3 regions of the Halomonas sp. M4R1S46 genome follow, and region 1 is predicted to be linked to each of the others. Evidence: predicted binding sites of a transcription regulator. Region 1 holds the regulator's gene; each other region holds the start of a gene.

What was found. Region 1 encodes FNR, which switches genes on or off when oxygen is low (the NO sensors DNR and NnrR bind a similar motif). Its sites were predicted from a motif close to TTGATNTANATCAA; they were not measured.
Region 2: the regulator FNR is predicted to act here: its motif matches at 3,359-3,372, upstream of petA (ubiquinol-cytochrome c reductase iron-sulfur subunit).
Region 3: the regulator FNR is predicted to act here: its motif matches at 1,906-1,919, upstream of ubiT (ubiquinone anaerobic biosynthesis accessory factor UbiT).

The regions. Positions count from the first base shown of each region.
Region 1 covers NZ_CP107008.1:769,430-775,053, forward strand. The annotation lists gene OCT48_RS03625 (DUF294 nucleotidyltransferase-like domain-containing protein) at 290-2,113, shown strand; gene OCT48_RS03630 (3'-5' exonuclease) at 2,144-2,770, shown strand; gene ttcA (tRNA 2-thiocytidine(32) synthetase TtcA) at 2,866-3,777, shown strand; gene fnr (fumarate/nitrate reduction transcriptional regulator Fnr) at 4,000-4,743, opposite strand; gene OCT48_RS03645 (radical SAM protein) at 4,834-5,624, opposite strand, start outside.
Region 2 covers NZ_CP107008.1:1,235,727-1,241,350, forward strand. The annotation lists gene OCT48_RS05860 (Nif3-like dinuclear metal center hexameric protein) at 1-306, shown strand, start outside; gene OCT48_RS05865 (YhcB family protein) at 347-790, opposite strand; gene zapE (cell division protein ZapE) at 973-2,163, shown strand; gene OCT48_RS05875 (hypothetical protein) at 2,199-2,471, opposite strand; gene rplM (50S ribosomal protein L13) at 2,474-2,902, shown strand; gene rpsI (30S ribosomal protein S9) at 2,916-3,305, shown strand; gene petA (ubiquinol-cytochrome c reductase iron-sulfur subunit) at 3,527-4,126, shown strand; gene OCT48_RS05895 (cytochrome b) at 4,126-5,385, shown strand; gene OCT48_RS05900 (cytochrome c1) at 5,385-5,624, shown strand, end outside.
Region 3 covers NZ_CP107008.1:4,108,891-4,114,514, forward strand. The annotation lists gene OCT48_RS18955 (LAGLIDADG family homing endonuclease) at 1-1,341, opposite strand, end outside; gene ubiT (ubiquinone anaerobic biosynthesis accessory factor UbiT) at 1,375-1,848, opposite strand; gene OCT48_RS18965 (hypothetical protein) at 2,125-2,919, opposite strand; gene hemN (oxygen-independent coproporphyrinogen III oxidase) at 3,189-4,574, opposite strand; gene OCT48_RS18975 (Rrf2 family transcriptional regulator) at 4,864-5,325, shown strand; gene OCT48_RS18980 (sensor histidine kinase) at 5,316-5,624, opposite strand, start outside.

The sequences.
Region 1 (5,624 bases):
GTTTCAGTTCATAGGACGATTGTCTAGGAGCTTATCGAATTGGACTTTAGTCGAAACGCGGGTCGAATGGTACCAAGGTATAACGCCTTGTCGAGATGAGATGGTAACGCCCGGGGGCCGCATAGAACCATGGTCTAGATACTTGCCCCGATCCCGACTTTGCTACCCTGATCCCAGTGTTCCTGCCGCGGTGTCACCTGTCGTGCAACGGCTCACCCCTCGGTGCCCCTGGCCCGCGGTCGGGAGTTTCCGGCAGACGATGCCCGTTTCCCGACACGAGGACCTCGTTATGGTCGATGTCGATCTTTCCGAGCCGCCATTCACCTTTCTCGACGAGGCGGGGCGGGAGCGGGTCCGTGGCGGCATTGACCTCGCCTACTTCGATCGCGACGAGATCATCCTCGAGACCGGCCAGCCCGGCGAGTACGTCTTCCTCATCCACAAGGGCGAGGTCGCGGAACTCGACACTACCCAGCCCGGTGCCCGGGAGCGGATCGGCCACTACACCGCCGGCGACCTCTTCGGGGCCATCAGCATCCTCAACGGCACGAGCCGCTATCGCTTCCGGGCCGAGCAGGAGAGCCTCTGCTACCTGCTGCCCAAGGCGCTGTTCCTCAAACTCTGCGACGACTACCCGGCGTTCGCCGAGTTCTTCCGCCAGACCCTGGCCCACAAGACCCGCCTGCTGACCGAGCAGCGCGCCGCCGGCGGGGTGACCATGGCCGGCTTCATGCTCGCCAGGGTCGACGAGTGCATGCGCGAGCCGCTCTGCGTGGGCCCCCGGGCGACCATCGCCGAGGCGGTGACTACCCTGCACGACAGCCATGCCGACAGCCTGCTGGTCGAGGGCGAGCAGGGCCCGGGGATGATCACCAAGACCGACCTGCTCAACGCCCTGGTCCTCGAGGGACTGCCCCAGGACAGCCCGGTGCAGTCGGTGGCGCACTTCGTGCTGGTCACGGTGACGCCGGACCAGTACCTCTTCCAGGTGCTGGTACTGATGACCCGGCACCAGGTGGAGCGGGTGGTGGTCACCGAGGGCCAGGCCGCGGTGGGCGTGGTGGAACTGACCGATGTGCTCAGCTACTTCTCCAGTCGCAGTTACGTGGTCAGCCTGCAGGTCGAGCAGGCGGACAGCCTGGCGGCGCTGTCCGCCGCCAGCCGGCGTACCCCGGAGCTGGTCCGCGCGCTGATGGCCCAGGGCGTCAAGCTGCGCTTCGCCATGGGCCTGCTGGCGGCCCTCAACGGCCGGATCGTCAACAAGGCCTGGGGCTTTCTGATCGAGGCGCGTTACCACCGCGACAGCTGCCTGATGGTGATGGGCAGCGAGGGGCGCGGCGAGCAGATCCTCAAGACCGATCAGGACAATGGCCTGATCCTCGACGATGCCCTGGACTGGCCCGACTGTGCCGAACGGATGCAGCGACTCACCGAGACCCTCATCGAGCTGGGCTATCCGCCCTGTCCGGGCAACATCATGGTCTCCAATCCCGACTGGGTGGGCACCGAGAGCCAGTGGAAGCGGCGCATCGCCCGGTGGGTGGAGCAGCGCGACGGGGACAGCCTGATGAAGCTGGCCATCGTGCTCGACGCCCATGCCGTGGCCGGCAATCCGTCGCTGCTGGAGCGCCTGCGCGAGACCCTGTTTCACCTGTGTGCCGGCGACCAGCTGCTGTTGTCCTACTTCGCGCGGCCGGCGCTGCACTTCGCCACGCCCTTGACCCTGTTCGGCTCGCTCAAGAAGCCCCAGCACGGCATCGACATCAAGAAGGGCGGGATCTTCCCCATCGTCCACGGGGTCCGCGTCATGGCCCTCGAGCGGCGCATCGCCGTGACCTCGACCCTGGACCGTCTGGACGCCCTGGTGGCGGACGGGCGCCTGGAGGCGCGCTTCGCCGAGGACCTGGGGGAGGCTCTGTCGCTGTTCACCGAGCTGCGGCTCAAGCAGCAGCTGGCGCGGCTCGACGGGGAGGGGACGCAGGGCGACGAGCCCGACCGGGTGGTGGTGCAGGAACTGTCCTCCCTGGAGCGCGACCTGCTCCGCGAGGCGCTGCACATCGTCAAGGACTTCAAGCAGCACCTGTCGCACCACTTCCACCTCGAGTACGCGTAAGGCCCGGAGCAACAACACAGGAGTGCATTCATGCTCAGGACATGGCGACGGGTGACCGACCGCCGGCGACACGCCCATGGCCGCTACGGCTGGCTCTTTCATCCCTATACCGGCGACGAGCTGGTGGCCCTCGGCTGCCAGACCACCGGAACCAACGCCCGGACCGCCGAGCTGGTGGCCATCGCCGCCGTGCGCCTGCGGGGCGACCGGGTACTCACCAGCGAGTCCCTCGACCTCCGCCTGGAGCGTCCGGCCAGCCTGGATGGCGGCTCCATCCGCCTGCATGGGCTGCGGGGGATCGACCTGGACGATGGCCAGGGCATCGACGAGGTCCTGGCGCAGTTGCTGGACTTCGTCGGCAACCGGCCCCTGGTGGGCTGGCGGCTGGATTTCGAGCTGGCCCTGCTCAATCGCTACCTGCGGCCGCGCTTCGGCTTCGACCTGCCCAACGCCGGCATCGATGTGGCGCAGGTGTACCAGCGTCGCCAGCGACACCACCATCCCCAACTCGACACCCGGCCGCGCTTCGAGGAGGTCGCCGAACGCCTCGGCGTGCCCCTGATGGGGCGCCATAGCGCCCTGGGGGTGGCGGTGACCACCGCCCTGATGCATCTGCACCTGGCCCGGGAGGGCCAGCCACCGCGGCAGACGTCCTGAGGGGTCCGGCTGGCGGGCTTCGCTTCGCCAGCCTCCGGGGAGGATGGTAGGATAGGCGCCCGTCCCCCCGCAGATGCCCTGGCAGCGCCGTGACCATGCAAGATGCCGTGATGTTCGACCCTCGTCCCGCCGAGGACACCACCTCCGAGCCCAGCGCCGACGGCGCCGAGCGCCGTGCCGCCAAGGCCAGGCGCGAGTTCAACAAGCTGCAGAAGCGGCTGCGGCGCCAGGTGGGCAACGCCATCATCGACTACGACATGATCCGCGAGGGGGACAAGGTGATGGTCTGCCTGTCCGGTGGCAAGGACAGCTACACCATGCTGGAGATCCTGCGCAGCCTGCAGCGCAATGCCCCCGTCGACTTCTCCCTGGTGGCGGTGAACCTGGACCAGAAGCAGCCGGGCTTTCCCGAGCATGTCCTGCCGGCCTACCTGGACGGCATCGGGGTCGACTACCACATCCTCGAGCGCGACACCTACTCGGTGGTCAAGGAGAAGACCCCGGAAGGCAAGACGACCTGCGCGCTGTGCTCGCGGCTGCGGCGCGGCTCCCTGTACGGCTATGCCGAGGAGATCGGCGCCACCAAGATCGCCCTGGGCCACCATCGCGAGGACATCCTCGAGACGCTGTTCCTCAACCTGTTCTTCGGCGGCAGCCTCAAGTCGATGCCACCCAAGCTGCTCTCCGACGACGGCAAGAACATCGTCATCCGTCCGCTGGCCTACTGCCGCGAGGCGGATATCGCCGAGTTCTCGCGCCGCATGGACTTCCCGATCATCCCCTGCAACCTCTGCGGCTCGCAGCCCAACCTGCAGCGCCAGGTGGTCAAGGAGATGCTGGCCGAGTGGGAGGCCAGGCACCCGGGGCGGCTCGAGAGCATGTTCAAGGCCGTGACCAACGTGGCGCCGTCCCAGCTGGCCGACCGTGAGCTGTTCGACTTCGCCGGCCTCGAGGACAGGCAGGCGAAGATGCAGGCCGATCGGATCGAGCTCCACAACGAGCCATAAGCTGGAAGAACGCCCGCTTCGCGGGCTTAAGCTTGAAGCTGGAAGAACAACCACCCCCAGGCAGTGGCCATGGGGGTGGTTCGTTTTACGCTGCCTTCCAGCTTCCAGCTTCCAGCTTCCAGCTTCCAGCTTCCAGCTTCCAGCTTCCAGCTTCCAGCTTCCAGCTTCCAGCTTCCAGCTTCCAGCTTCCAGCTTCCAGCTTCCAGCTCACGCGAAAGCGTGCTAGCGGCAGCCTTCTTCCTCGGCCACCTCGATCAGGGCGTTCAGGTCGAGGATGTTGACCTCGCGACCGGAGGCGGCCACCAGGCCCTGCTGCTGGAAGCGGCCGAGGATGCGGCTGACGGTCTCCACGGCCAGGCCCAGGTAGTTGCCGATGTCCGCCCGGGACATGGAGAGTCGGAAGCTGTAGGGCGAGTAGCCCCGCCGGCGGAAGCGGTCGGAGAGGCTGGTGAAGAAGGTCGCCAGGCGCTGGTCGGCGGTCTTGCGCGACAGCAGGCGCATCATGCGTCGGTCGTCGCGCATCTCCTTGCTCATGCTGCGGTAGAGCTGGGCGCGCAGCTCCGGCAGCCGCTCGGAGAGGGCGTCGAGCCGGTCGAAGGGGATCTCGCAGACGGTGGTGGTCTCGAGCGCCACCACCGAGCCCGGATAGGTCTCCTCGTCGATGCCGTCGAGGCCTACCAGCTCGCTGGGCAGGTAGAAGTTGGTCAGCTGGTCGTCACCGCTGCCCTCGGTGGTGACCTGCTTGAGACTCCCGGAACGCACGGCATAGACACTGGTGAAGGGGCTGCCCTGGCGAAACAGCGATTCGCCCTTCTTCAAGGGCGCGCGGCGGCGAATGATCGCATCGAACTGGTCCATGCCCTCGAGCTCGAGGGCCAGTGGCAGACACAGCGAACTCAGGCTGCAGGTCTGACAGCGGGTCTCTTGCAAGAGGGAGCGTCGCCTGTCGGCTGCGACATCAGGCATGCTGTCCTCCTTGATAGTGGCTCTGCCCGACATTATGGCGGATGAAGGCCCGCCAGGCATAGCACCCCTTCGGAGGTATGCTGCCGGCGCTCACGGGGCCGGGACGCCGAAGGCCCGGGTCAGTTCCCGGGTCCAGCGCGTGCCGGGGGCGACCAGGTCGAGGCATTGCCCCCGGCGGGCGACGAGCCCGGCGGCCAGCAGGCGATCCAGGGCGCTGGCCAGGCGGGCCTCGGCATCGAGGGCGAAGGCCTGGCCTAGGGCCGCGAGGTCCAGGGTCTGCCGGGTCATCAACGTCTCGATGGCGCGTTCCCGCAGGTGGTCATCCCGCGACAGCCAGCGCCCGCTGGCGGTCGCCAGGCCGCCGTCGTCCAGCGCGGCCTCGAAGTCCGCCAGGTCCACGGCGTTGCGGGCCAGGGCGCCCTCCAGGCGCGAGACCGCCCCGACGCCCAGGCCCAGGAGGTCGCACTCGGCCTGGCGTCGCCCCTGTACCCGGGCATCCCTCAGGCCGCCGCCCCGCCGGGCATAGCGATCCCAGCCCAGGTGGGCATAGCCGGCGTCGACCAGGCGGGCATGGCTCTCGCGACGCATGGCCCCTTGTGCCTCGGCGCCCGGCAGGCCCCCGGCAGGGATATGGCGCTGCGCCGGGAAGCGGGCCGGGCGGTGGACATACGGAATGAGCGAGAGCCGGGCGGGCGCCATGGCGAGGGTCTGCTCGAGGGTGGCGGCGAACCCCTCGCGGCTCTGGCGCGGCAGGCCAATGGTCAGTTCCAGGTCCAGCGAGCGAAAGCCCAGGCGATCCGCCTCGTCGAGCAACTGTTCGGTGGGCCCCCGGGACGGCGGACGGTTGATGGCCTGCAGCACCCGGGCATCCAGGTCGAGCA
Region 2 (5,624 bases), 470 kb from region 1:
GGCGCGCGCCTGGCGCGGGCGCCGCTGCTGGTGGAGGCCCCCGGTGGCGGCGCGGTGCGTCGCGTCGCCTGGTGCACCGGCGGCGCCCAGGACATGATCCTGCAGGCCGCCGAGGCCGGCGCCGACGCCTTCATCTCCGGCGAGATCTCCGAGCGGACCACCCACCTGGCGCGCGAGATGGGGATTCATTACCTCGCCGCGGGACATCATGCCACCGAACGCTACGGGGTCCAGGCGCTGGGCGCCTGGCTGGCCGAGACCTTCGCCGTCGAGCATCGCTTCGTGGATATCGACAACCCGGCCTGAGGGCGACGCGCAAGACGGCGCCCCGGGGCGCCGTCGGCGTTCAGTAGCGGGGCGGCTGGGGCGTGCTGGCCTCCCCGGGTTTCAGGCCGAAGTCTTCGGAGAGGGTGCCGCGATTGCCATCGGCATAGTCGCGGGGGGCCGCCGGGCTGTCCTCGCCGTCCCCCGTGTCCGGGGGGGCGCTCGGCGTGAGGTCCGGCTTGCGTGGCGGGGTCGCGCCCAGGGTCGCGCTGGCTTCCGCCATCTCGCGGTGCAGCGCCTGGCCGTCACGGTTCAGCGCCTCGGTGAGCGCGCCGACGCGCTCGAGGTGCTCGCCGAGGCCATCACGCAGCTCGGCGAGCTGGCGGTCGCGTTCGGCGAGGCGCTGGCGGAGCCGCTGGACATTGCCGGCGCCGGCGTCGAGCAGGCGATAGCCCAGGGCGCCGATGCCCACGCCGGCCAGCAGGCAGGCGATGGCCAGCACCCAGTTGATATTGCTTTCTTCCACGTCTGTCTCCCTGAGCTGTCGGACGGCCCGGCCGTCGGTCCGGTGCCGGTGGCCGGGCGAGGCCGGCGGCCCATTATAGGGCCGAGGCCGTCGGCGCGGTCAACGGCCGGCCGGCGATGCCAAGCGGCCTCGCGGCGCGTATAATGCCGGTTTCGATGCCACCCGAGGACAGGTCGCCAGGTATGCCGAAGACCGAACGCCACAGGACGCCGAATGCCCCCGATGAACGCCGGCCGGCCTCGCCGCTGGCGCGCTACCGCGCCGACCTCGAGCGCGACGACTTCCAGTATGACCCGGCCCAGGAGCGGGCCGTGGAGCATCTCCAGCGGCTCTTCGACGAGCTGGTGGCCATGCCCCGCGAGCGGCCGCGGGCCGCGAGCCAGGGCAGGGGGCTGAAGTCGCGGGTGGCCGGGCTGTTCGGCCGGCGCGAGATCCCGGCCGAGCCGGCGCTGCCGCCAGTGGCCGGGCTCTACTTCTGGGGCGGGGTCGGCCGCGGCAAGACCTACCTGGTCGACACCTTCTTCGAGGCCCTGCCCTTTTCCGAGAAGATGCGCACCCACTTCCACCGCTTCATGCAGCGGGTGCACAACGAGCTCGAGCACTACAAGGGCGAGCGCAATCCCCTGACGCTGGTCGCCGACAAGTTCGCCGACGAGGCCCGGGTGATCTGCTTCGACGAGTTCTTCGTCAAGGACATCACCGACGCGATGATCCTGGCCAACCTCCTCGAGGCGCTCTTCGCCCGCGGCGTGGTGCTGGTGGCGACCTCCAACATCGTGCCCGGCGAGCTCTACAGGGACGGCCTGCAGCGGGCGCGTTTCCTGCCGGCCATCGACCTGCTCGAGCGTCACTGCGAGGTGGTCAACGTGGATTCGGGCATCGACTACCGGCTGCGCGCCCTGGAGCGAGCCGAGATCTTCCATTCGCCCCTGGACGCCGAGGCCGAGGCCGAACTGGCGCGCAGCTTCCGCGAGATCGCCGGCAGCGAGGGCGAGGAGGGGGCGCCCATCGAGATCAACCACCGGGTGCTGCATACCCGCCGGCTCCACGACGACGTGGTGTGGTTCGAGTTCACCGAGCTCTGCGATGGGCCGCGCAGCCAGAACGACTACATCGAGCTGGCCCGGGAGTATCACAGCGTGCTGGTGTCCAACGTCACCCGCATGGGGGGGGCCACCGACGACCAGGCGCGACGCTTCATCAACATGGTCGACGAGTTCTACGATCGCGGCGTCAAGCTGCTGATGTCCGCCGAGACGCCGGCCGAGTCGCTGTACCGGGACGGGCGGCTGGGGTTCGAATTCGAGCGCACCCTGTCGCGGCTGCAGGAGATGCAGTCCCGCGAGTATCTGGCGCTGCCGCACAAGCCCTGACCCGGACTGCGTCCGGGAGCTGTAAGCCGTAAGCTTTAAGCTGGAAGAAAACCCTTGATGCCTTTGGTGGCGGATTCAGCCTGCCTTCCAGCTTCCAGCTTCCAGCTTCCAGCTTCCAGCTTCCAGCTTCCAGCTTCCAGCTTCCAGCTTCCAGCTTCCAGCTTGCGCGTGCCGGCATTGCCTTGCCGGTGGCGGGTCGTGTAGAATGCGCGCTCGCTCGACCGTTGTCGCCCGCGTGGCGGCAACCAAGAAGAATAGGGATGGTCCTCGCCGGCGGCAGGACCCAACACATCGATTTGGTGATTCACCCATGAAGACGTTCACTGCCAAACCGCAGTCCGTCCAGCGCGACTGGTACGTCGTCGACGCTGCGGACAAGACGCTCGGCCGTCTGGCCACCGAGATCGCTCGCCGCCTGCGTGGCAAGCACAAGCCGGAATACACCCCGCATGTCGATACCGGCGACTACATCGTCGTGATCAATGCCGAGAAGGTGAAGGTCACCGGCAACAAGGCCAGCGCCAAGAACTACTATCGCCACACCGGCTATCCGGGTGGCCTGCGTTCCATGAACTTCGAGAAGATGATCGCTCACGCCCCCGAGCGCGTCATCGAGTCCGCGGTCAAGGGCATGCTCCCGAAGGGCCCGCTGGGTCGTGCCATGTACTCCAAGCTCAAGGTCTACGCCGGCACCGAGCATCCGCACGCCGCCCAGCAGCCGCAAGAACTGAACATCTGAGGGAGTCTTCGCCATGACACAGCAGTATTACGGAACCGGGCGCCGCAAGACCTCTACCGCGCGCGTCTTTCTGAAGCCGGGCACCGGCAAGATCACCGTCAACAGCCGTGATCTCAACGAGTATTTCGGTCGCGTCACCGGTCGCATGGTGGTCCGTCAGCCTCTCGAGCTGACAGAGACCCTCGGCCAGTTCGACGTCTACGTCACCGTCAAGGGCGGCGGCGGCAGTGCCCAGGCCGGCGCCATCCGTCACGGCATCACCCGTGCCCTGATGGAGTACAACGAGGACTTCCGCAAGCCGCTGCGTGAAGCCGGGTACGTCACCCGTGATGCCCGTGAGGTCGAGCGCAAGAAGATCGGCCTGCGCAAGGCACGTCGCCGTCCGCAGTTCTCCAAGCGTTAAGACGGACGTCTATACGACGAAAAAACGCCCGGGTCCCAGACCTGGGCGTTTTTTTGTTCTGGGTCAAGTATTTGCCGCCAAGTTTCGCCCCCGGGCCCGGGGCTTGTCCTTGTGCGGGACGATCCGTTTTTTTACCATATAACGCATTTCAAAATCCGTGGTCGCGGGTCATCCGGAGCTCGTGATGGAACAGCGGGTAAGCTGATGGGAGAAACCTGAAGATGGCAGATAACGGCGTGAACAAAGGGCGGCGCCGTTTCCTCGTGGGCGCGACCACCGTCGTAGGTGCGGCGGGCGCTGTCGGGGTAGCGGTCCCCTTTGTGGCTTCCTGGCAGCCCAGTGCCAGGGCAAGGGCGGCGGGTGCCCCCGTCAAGGCGGACGTGTCCAAGCTCGAACCCGGGCAGCGCATGACCGTCGAGTGGCGCGGGCGACCCATCTGGATCCTCAATCGTACGCCGGAGATGATCGAGCGCACCGAGGCCCTCGGCGCCGACCGGCTGGCCGATCCCGAGTCCACCGAGCCGCAGCAGCCGAGCTACGCCGACGGCCCCCTGCGTTCCATCAAGCCCGAGATCGGCGTGATCATCGGCATCTGTACCCATCTTGGCTGCTCGCCGCTGTTCAAGCCGGAACCCAATGCCGAGGGTGTCGGGGTCGACGACTGGCCGGGCGGCTTCTTCTGCCCTTGCCACGGGTCGCGGTTCGACCTGGCGGGCCGGGTGTTCCGCAACGTGCCCGCCCCGATCAACCTCGAGGTGCCGCCCTATCGCTTCGAGAGCGATGGCGTCATCGTCGTCGGCGAAGATGAGGAGACTGCCTGATGGGTAATCCGAACAAGGCCAAGGCGGAGCGCGGCTTCATGCGCTGGGTCGACGACCGTTTCCCCGCCACCCAGATGTGGCAGGAGCACCTGTCCAAGTACTACGCCCCGAAGAACTTCAACTTCTGGTACTTCTTCGGATCGCTGGCCCTGCTGGTGCTGGTCAACCAGATCCTCACCGGCGTCTGGCTGACCATGAGCTTCAACCCCTCCGCGGAAGGTGCCTTCGCCTCGGTCGAGTACATCATGCGCGACGTGGAGTGGGGCTGGCTGATCCGCTACATGCACACCACCGGCGCGTCGGCCTTCTTCGTGGTGGTGTACCTGCACATGTTCCGCGGCCTGCTCTACGGCTCCTACAAGGCGCCCCGCGAGCTGGTGTGGATCTTCGGCATGGCCATCTACCTGGCGCTGATGGCCGAGGCCTTCATGGGCTACCTGCTGCCCTGGGGCCAGATGTCCTACTGGGGCGCCCAGGTGATCATCTCGCTGTTCTCCGCCATCCCGGCCATCGGCCCGGACCTGGCCCAATGGGTGCGCGGCGACTTCCTGATCTCCGGCATCACCCTGAACCGCTTCTTCGCCCTGCACGTGGTGGCGCTGCCCATCGTGATCCTGGCGCTGGTGGTGCTGCACATCATCGCCCTGCACGAGGTCGGCTCCAACAACCCCGACGGCATCGACATCAAGAAGAAGAAGGACGAGACCGGCAAGCCGCTGGACGGCATTCCCTTCCATCCCTACTACTCGGTCAAGGATCTGTTCGGCGTCGCCGTCTTCCTGTTCGTGTTCAGCGTGGTGATCTTCTACTTCCCCGAGGGCGGCGGCTACTTCATCGAGAAGCCCAACTTCGAGCCGGCCAACCCGCTGAAGACGCCGGATCACATCGCGCCGGTGTGGTACTTCACGCCCTTCTACGCCATCCTCCGGGCGATCACCTTCTCGCTGTTCGGCCTCGACGCCAAGTTCCTCGGCGTGGTGTGCATGGGCGCGGCCATCGCGGTGCTCTTCGTGCTGCCCTGGCTCGATCGCAGCCCGGTGCGCTCCATGCGCTACAAGGGCTGGTTCTCCAGGGTGATGCTGGCCCTGTTCGCCGTGAGCTTCGTCATCCTCGGCGTGCTGGGCGTGCTGCCGGTCACCGAGGGTCGCACGCTGCTGTCCCAGGTGTGTACCGTCATCTATTTCGCCTTCTTCCTGCTGATGCCGTTCTATACCCGGCTGGAGAAGACCAAACCCGTTCCGGAAAGGGTGACTGGCTAATGAAAAAGCAACTGTTCGCACTGCTCTTCGCGCTGGTGCCGATGGCCGGGTTTGCCGCCGGCGGCGGTGGCGTGCACCTGCAGGAGATGAACCCGGATCTCCATGACAAGGCGTCGCTGCAGAACGGCATGAAGCTCTTCGTCAACTACTGCATGGGCTGTCATTCCCTCGAGCATCAGCGCTTCTCGCGGGCCGCCGAGGACCTGGGCATGCCCCAGGACCTGGTCGAGGACAACCTG
Region 3 (5,624 bases), 880 kb from region 1:
GCCACGGTGCGTGAAGTGGCCATCGCCGGCGATCAATCCCAGCAGGGTACCCAGCCGCTCATCACCCTGGTCACCGAACTGGCCCTTGCCGGACTGTACCCATACGCTATCGCCCACCTGCAGTTCCTTGAGAGGAATCTTGCCACGCCGGGTATAGAAGTCGTGCCACTCGGTGGCCTTGACCTCGTAGCCCTCACGGGTCGTGACCCGATAGACATCCGCCTGCCTCGCGGTCATGAAGGCCGGCACGGCCGGGCGGGTCTCGACGCCTCGCTCGCCAGTACGCAATGCTCGCTTGTCGACCGTCACCTGCAGCTCATCGCCTCGCCGATAGAGGTCGCCAACGGGCACCATGCCGAACTGGGTATGCAACCGGGTATCCGCCGTCACGCAGGGGTTGGTGGCGCGGATCTCCTCGCAGAACCAGTTGTTGTTCATGCGGTTGACCTGGTCGATCAGGATGAAGCCCGGCTCGGCGAAGTCGTAGGTCGAGCGCATGATGGTGTCCCACAGCTCGCGGGCCCGGATCACCTCGACGATGCGGCTGGCCACCCGTCCCTGGTCGTCGACGGTGTAGCCGTCCTCGATCACCGGCCAGTCACGGTAGACCAGTTCGTCCTCGTCGACGTCCTCCTTCTCTCCCGGGTGCAGGGGAAAGGCCAGGGGCCAGTCGGCATCGGCGCGCACCGCCTCCATGAACTCGTCGGTGATCAGCAGGCTCAGGTTGAACTGGCGCAGGCGGCCGGCCTCGCGCTTGGCCTCGATGAAGGCCCGAACGTCCGGATGGCCGACGTCGAAGGTCGCCATCTGGGCGCCGCGACGGCCGCCCGCCGAGGCTACCGTGAAGCACATCTTGTCGTAGATATCCATGAACGCCAGGGGGCCGTTGGTGCCGGCGCCGGCCCCGAAAACGAAGGCGCCCTTGTGGCGCAGGGTGGAAAATTCGTAGCCGATTCCCGCCCCGCTCTTCAACGTCATCCCGGCATCCACCACGGCTTCCAGGATGTCGCGCATGGAGTCGCGGATGGTCCGCGAGACCGTGCAGTTGATCAGGCTGACCTCGGGCTTGATGTGCTCGGCCCCAGCGTTGGCGACGATGCGCCCGGCGGGAATGGCGCCGTTGTCCAGGGCCCAGCGGAACTTCGGCAGCCAGGTGTCGGCCGCCTCGCCTTCCACCGCCGCCAGGGCGCGGGCCACCCGCTCGCGGGTGGCGGCCGGATCCGCGTCCACGGGCCGGCCATGTCGGTCCTTGAGCCGATACTTGGCATCCCAGATATCCCGGGAAGGGGCCTGAAGCGGTACCTCGTCGGCGGAGGTGACGGCCTTGGCGGGTGTTCGCATGCGAGCTCTCCAGTCGGTCTCGGTGAGGGATGGTCAGTGATCACGGCGCACGAGCCGCTCCAGGGTCGCCAGGCCATCGCCCAGCCGCCCCTGGGCCAGGCCTTCCTCGCGGCCGTCGAGCAGGTTCTTGACCATCAGGCCAAGCTCGGTATCGCCCTCGAGGGACAGGCGCCGCTGGAAGAACAGGCTGTCCGGGTCCTCGCGGCGGGTGGCGAGACACAGGAACTCGCGCCAGCCGCCGCGGATGGTGGCCTCGCCGGCCGCCTCGGAGAGCACCAGTCGCCGCCCCGACAGGCTCAGGGTGAGGATCAGGCCCAGATCGGCGATGACCAGGCTGACCCGTCGCCCCGCCAGGGCATCGAATTCCCCTTCGGCCAGGGGCTCGGCGAAGGTGCGATTGAGCAGGGACTCGACGAGGGGCCGCTGGAGCGCAACGGGCATCCTCGGTGCGATGGCCTGCGCCAGCCGACGCGGCGCAGGTGGAAGGGGCAGCGAGGGGAACGGCATGGCAACTCTCCTGTGACGACCGATCGCCCATCCTAGGCATCGTGGCCCGCGGCTGCCGTGACCTGCATCAAGCCACGACCGACTCGCCAGGCCAACGCCTATCTACCATATATAGCTCAATTCACGCCGCCATACACAGCATCTTGTTCCGTTGGTGGCCCTGCCCCGCCTGCCGCCGTCGGCTACCGAGCGCGATGCCGCGCCCCCGGAAACGAAACGCGCCCGGCGGATGCCGGGCGCGTTTCAGGACATGGAGTACGTGGCAGATACCGAGGCTCAGCGATCGCCTCCGAAACCACCGCCGAAGCCGCCGCCGCGGCCTCCCAGGCCACCACCTCCCAGGCCGCCGCCGCCGGAGCCGCTGCCGGTGCCACCGGCACCGCCACTACCTCCCGCAGAGCCGCCATCTCCGCCACCGGAGCCAGAACCACCGTCGGAGCCGCCGCCGTCACCACCACCGGCGTCGCCGCCGCTGCCATCGCCGGAGCCGCCGGCACCGCCGCCATCGCCCGCGGAACCGCCATCGCCGCCACCGGAGCCGGAACCGCCGCCGCCATCACCGCCGCCATCGGAGCCGCCGCCGTCACCACCACCGGGACCGCCGCCGCCATCACCGCCGCCATCGGAGCCGCCGCCGTCACCACCACCGGGACCGCCGCCACCATCGGAGCCCCCGCCACCGTCACTGTCGCCGGCGTCATCACCGCCATCATCACCCGCGTCATCACCGTTGCCGTCATCGGCGCTGTCATCGTTGCTGGGTGGCCCCAGCGCGACAGCGCTCAAGAAGCGAAACCCATCGCACCCCTCGAGGAAGCCGGCGCCACAGCCCCCGCCCCCGCCACCCGCCGCGGTCGGGGGCAGGTCGTCCAGGAGTTCGGCCAGTTCCTGGTCCGACAGCCCTTCCTCCCCGGTCGTCCCGGGTGTCAGGGTATCGTTCGCGACCCCCGCCATCTCATCCTCAGACAAGGCGGGGCCCATACCGGTACCCGAGGCCGACTGAGCCAGGGCGCCGGACGCCGACACACACCCCATCGCGATCACCAAGGCAGCCAACTTGAAGCGTTGCATAGCTACCCCCTCCCTTGCTCCCATACCGCTGATTGATTGGACGAACGCACACAAATAAACATTTTGTTACACGCAATCTCAGCATCGTTCCCGACGGCGAGCTTCACCATCGGAAGAACCCCTGAATATTCTCCCCACTAGAAGAAGGAAAGGATCAGCGCTAAGAAGCAGGAAACTGAGACCGGGCACGACGACGGGCACGGCAGCGCCCGCCAGGCCCCATGGCGGGCAAGGCCCCGCGTCCTGGGCGAGTCGGCGAGGCAAGCGGGTTAGACGGTGCGCGAGTGGCGTCCCGCGCTGCGGGCCAGGTAGGCATCGAAGGCCATGGCGACATTGCGCATCATCAGGCGCCCGGCGGGCAGCACCTCGATGGCCTGCTCGGTGAGGACGATCAGGCCATCCGCCTGCATCTCGGCCAGCGCGTCCAGGGCCTCGGCGAAATAGGTCCGAAAGACGATGCCGTGGTCGGCCTCGATCGCGGCGACATCGATCCGCCCGTGACACATCAGGGCGTTGATCACGTCTCGGCGCAGCACGTCGTCGGCATTCAGGCGATAGCCGCGCATCACCGGCAGCCGTCCCGCCTCGAGCCGTGCCTGGTACTGGGCGGTCTCCTTGACGTTCTGGCTATAGCTGTCGCCCACCTTGCCGATCGCGGTGTTCCCCAGGCCGATCAGGTCGCAGTCGGCGTGGGTGGAGTAGCCCTGGAAGTTGCGCTGCAGGGTGCCGTTCTCCCTGGCCAGGGAGAGCTCGTCCTCGGGCAGGGCGAAGTGGTCCATGCCGATATAGACGTAGCCGGCCCCGGTGAGGCGGCGGATGATCAGCTCCAGCAGCTCGAGCTTGCGCTCCGGCGGCGGCATGTCCTCGGGGCGGATCAGCCGCTGGGCCTTGAACAGCTCCGGCAGGTGAGCATAGCTGTAGGTGGCGATGCGATCCGGGCGCAGGGCGATGATCTTGTCCAGGGTGGCGTCGAAGCTCGTCACCGTCTGCAGCGGCAGGCCGTAGATCAGGTCGACGCTCATCGACTGGAAGCCGGCCTCGCGGGCCGCCTCGACCAGGCCGACCACCTGGGCCTCGCTCTGCACCCGGTTGACCGCCTCCTGGACGTGGGGATCGAAGTCCTGCACGCCGAAGCTCAGGCGATTGAACCCCAGCGCGCGGAGCTCATGAATCTGCGCCGGCGTCACGGTGCGCGGGTCCACTTCCAGGGAGAACTCCCGAGCGTCGGGTGCGGCGAAGTGGAAGGCCGCGTCGAGGGCCGCCATCAGCTCGCCGAGCTGGGCATTGCTCAGGTAGGTCGGGGTGCCGCCGCCCAGGTGCAGCTGGGTCATGCGCCGCGACTCGTCGAACAGCGCCCCCTGCAGCGCGATCTCGCGCTTGAGCCAGGCCAGGTACTCCGCGGCCCGCTCGCGGTTGTGGGTGATGATCTTGTTGCAGGCGCAGTAGTAGCAGAGGCTCTCGCAGAAGGGGATGTGCACATACGCCGAGAGCGGCTTGGGCTCGGCGAGCCGGTTGCTGCGCTCGGCGGCGGCGCGATAGTCGTCCTCGGCGAAGGCCGCCTGGAACTGCGGTGCCGTGGGATAGGAGGTGTAGCGCGGCCCCGGCCGGTCGTACTTCTCGACCAGGGAGCGGTTGAAGGGCAGCTTGTCGTGCATGATCGCTCGGTGCCTCGGGAAAGCCTGGGCGGCCGGACCGCCGCCGGATGGCGCCAGTATGCCACCGGCGCCGACGGGCGTCGGTACCCTTCACGAGGTAGCTGATCCAGGTCAATTGGAGGTAGTCGCCGCGGGGGACGCCCAAAAAAGCCTCTATAATATTGCTTATCATCGCTGCCCCGATCGCCACACGCCGGGGGCGTCAACGCCGCCACGATGGTAGAGTCGGCAGCGACACACACGATTCACCCGCCGGGCACGCCTCGCCGCCTGTCGACCAGGAAGCCACATGCACCTGACCCGCTATACCGATTACTCGCTGCGCGTGCTGATCTACCTCGCCGTCAAGGGCGAGCAGCGCTCGACCATCACCGAGATCGCCGACCGCTTCGCCATCTCCCGCAATCACCTGATGAAGGTGGTTCAGGAGCTGAACCATCGCGGCTATATCACGGCCATTCGCGGCAAGCATGGCGGGCTGCTGCTGAAGCGGGCACCGGAGTCCATCACCCTGGGGGCCCTGGTGCGCGACACCGAACGTGACCTCGACCTGGTGGAGTGCTTCGGCGACGACAACGAGTGCCTGATCACCCCGTCCTGCCGGCTCAAGCCGATCCTCGCCGAGGCCCTGGGGGCCTTCCTCGCCGTCCTCGATCGCTACACCCTGGCCGATATGCTGGGCCCCCAGCGCAGCGGGCTGATCCAGCTGCTGCAGATCGAGGACCCGGACCCGCCGGCCGCTCAGGCATAGGGCAGCAGCAGGCTGACCCGGGTGCCCTCCCCCTGGCGGCTGTCGATGGTCAGGGTGGTGCCGTGGCGCTCGCAGATCTCGCGCACGATGGACAGCCCCAGTCCCGAGCCCTCCCCCCGCGCCGGGCTGCCCCGGGTGCGATAGAACCGCTGGGTCACCAGCGGCACCTCCTCGGCGGCGATCCCGATTCCGCTGTCGACCACCGCCAGCCCGACACCCTCGGCCAGCGCCTCGAGCTCGAGCCTGACCCGCCCCCCGGCAGGGGTCGCATGCAGGGCGTTCTCGACCAGGTTCGACAG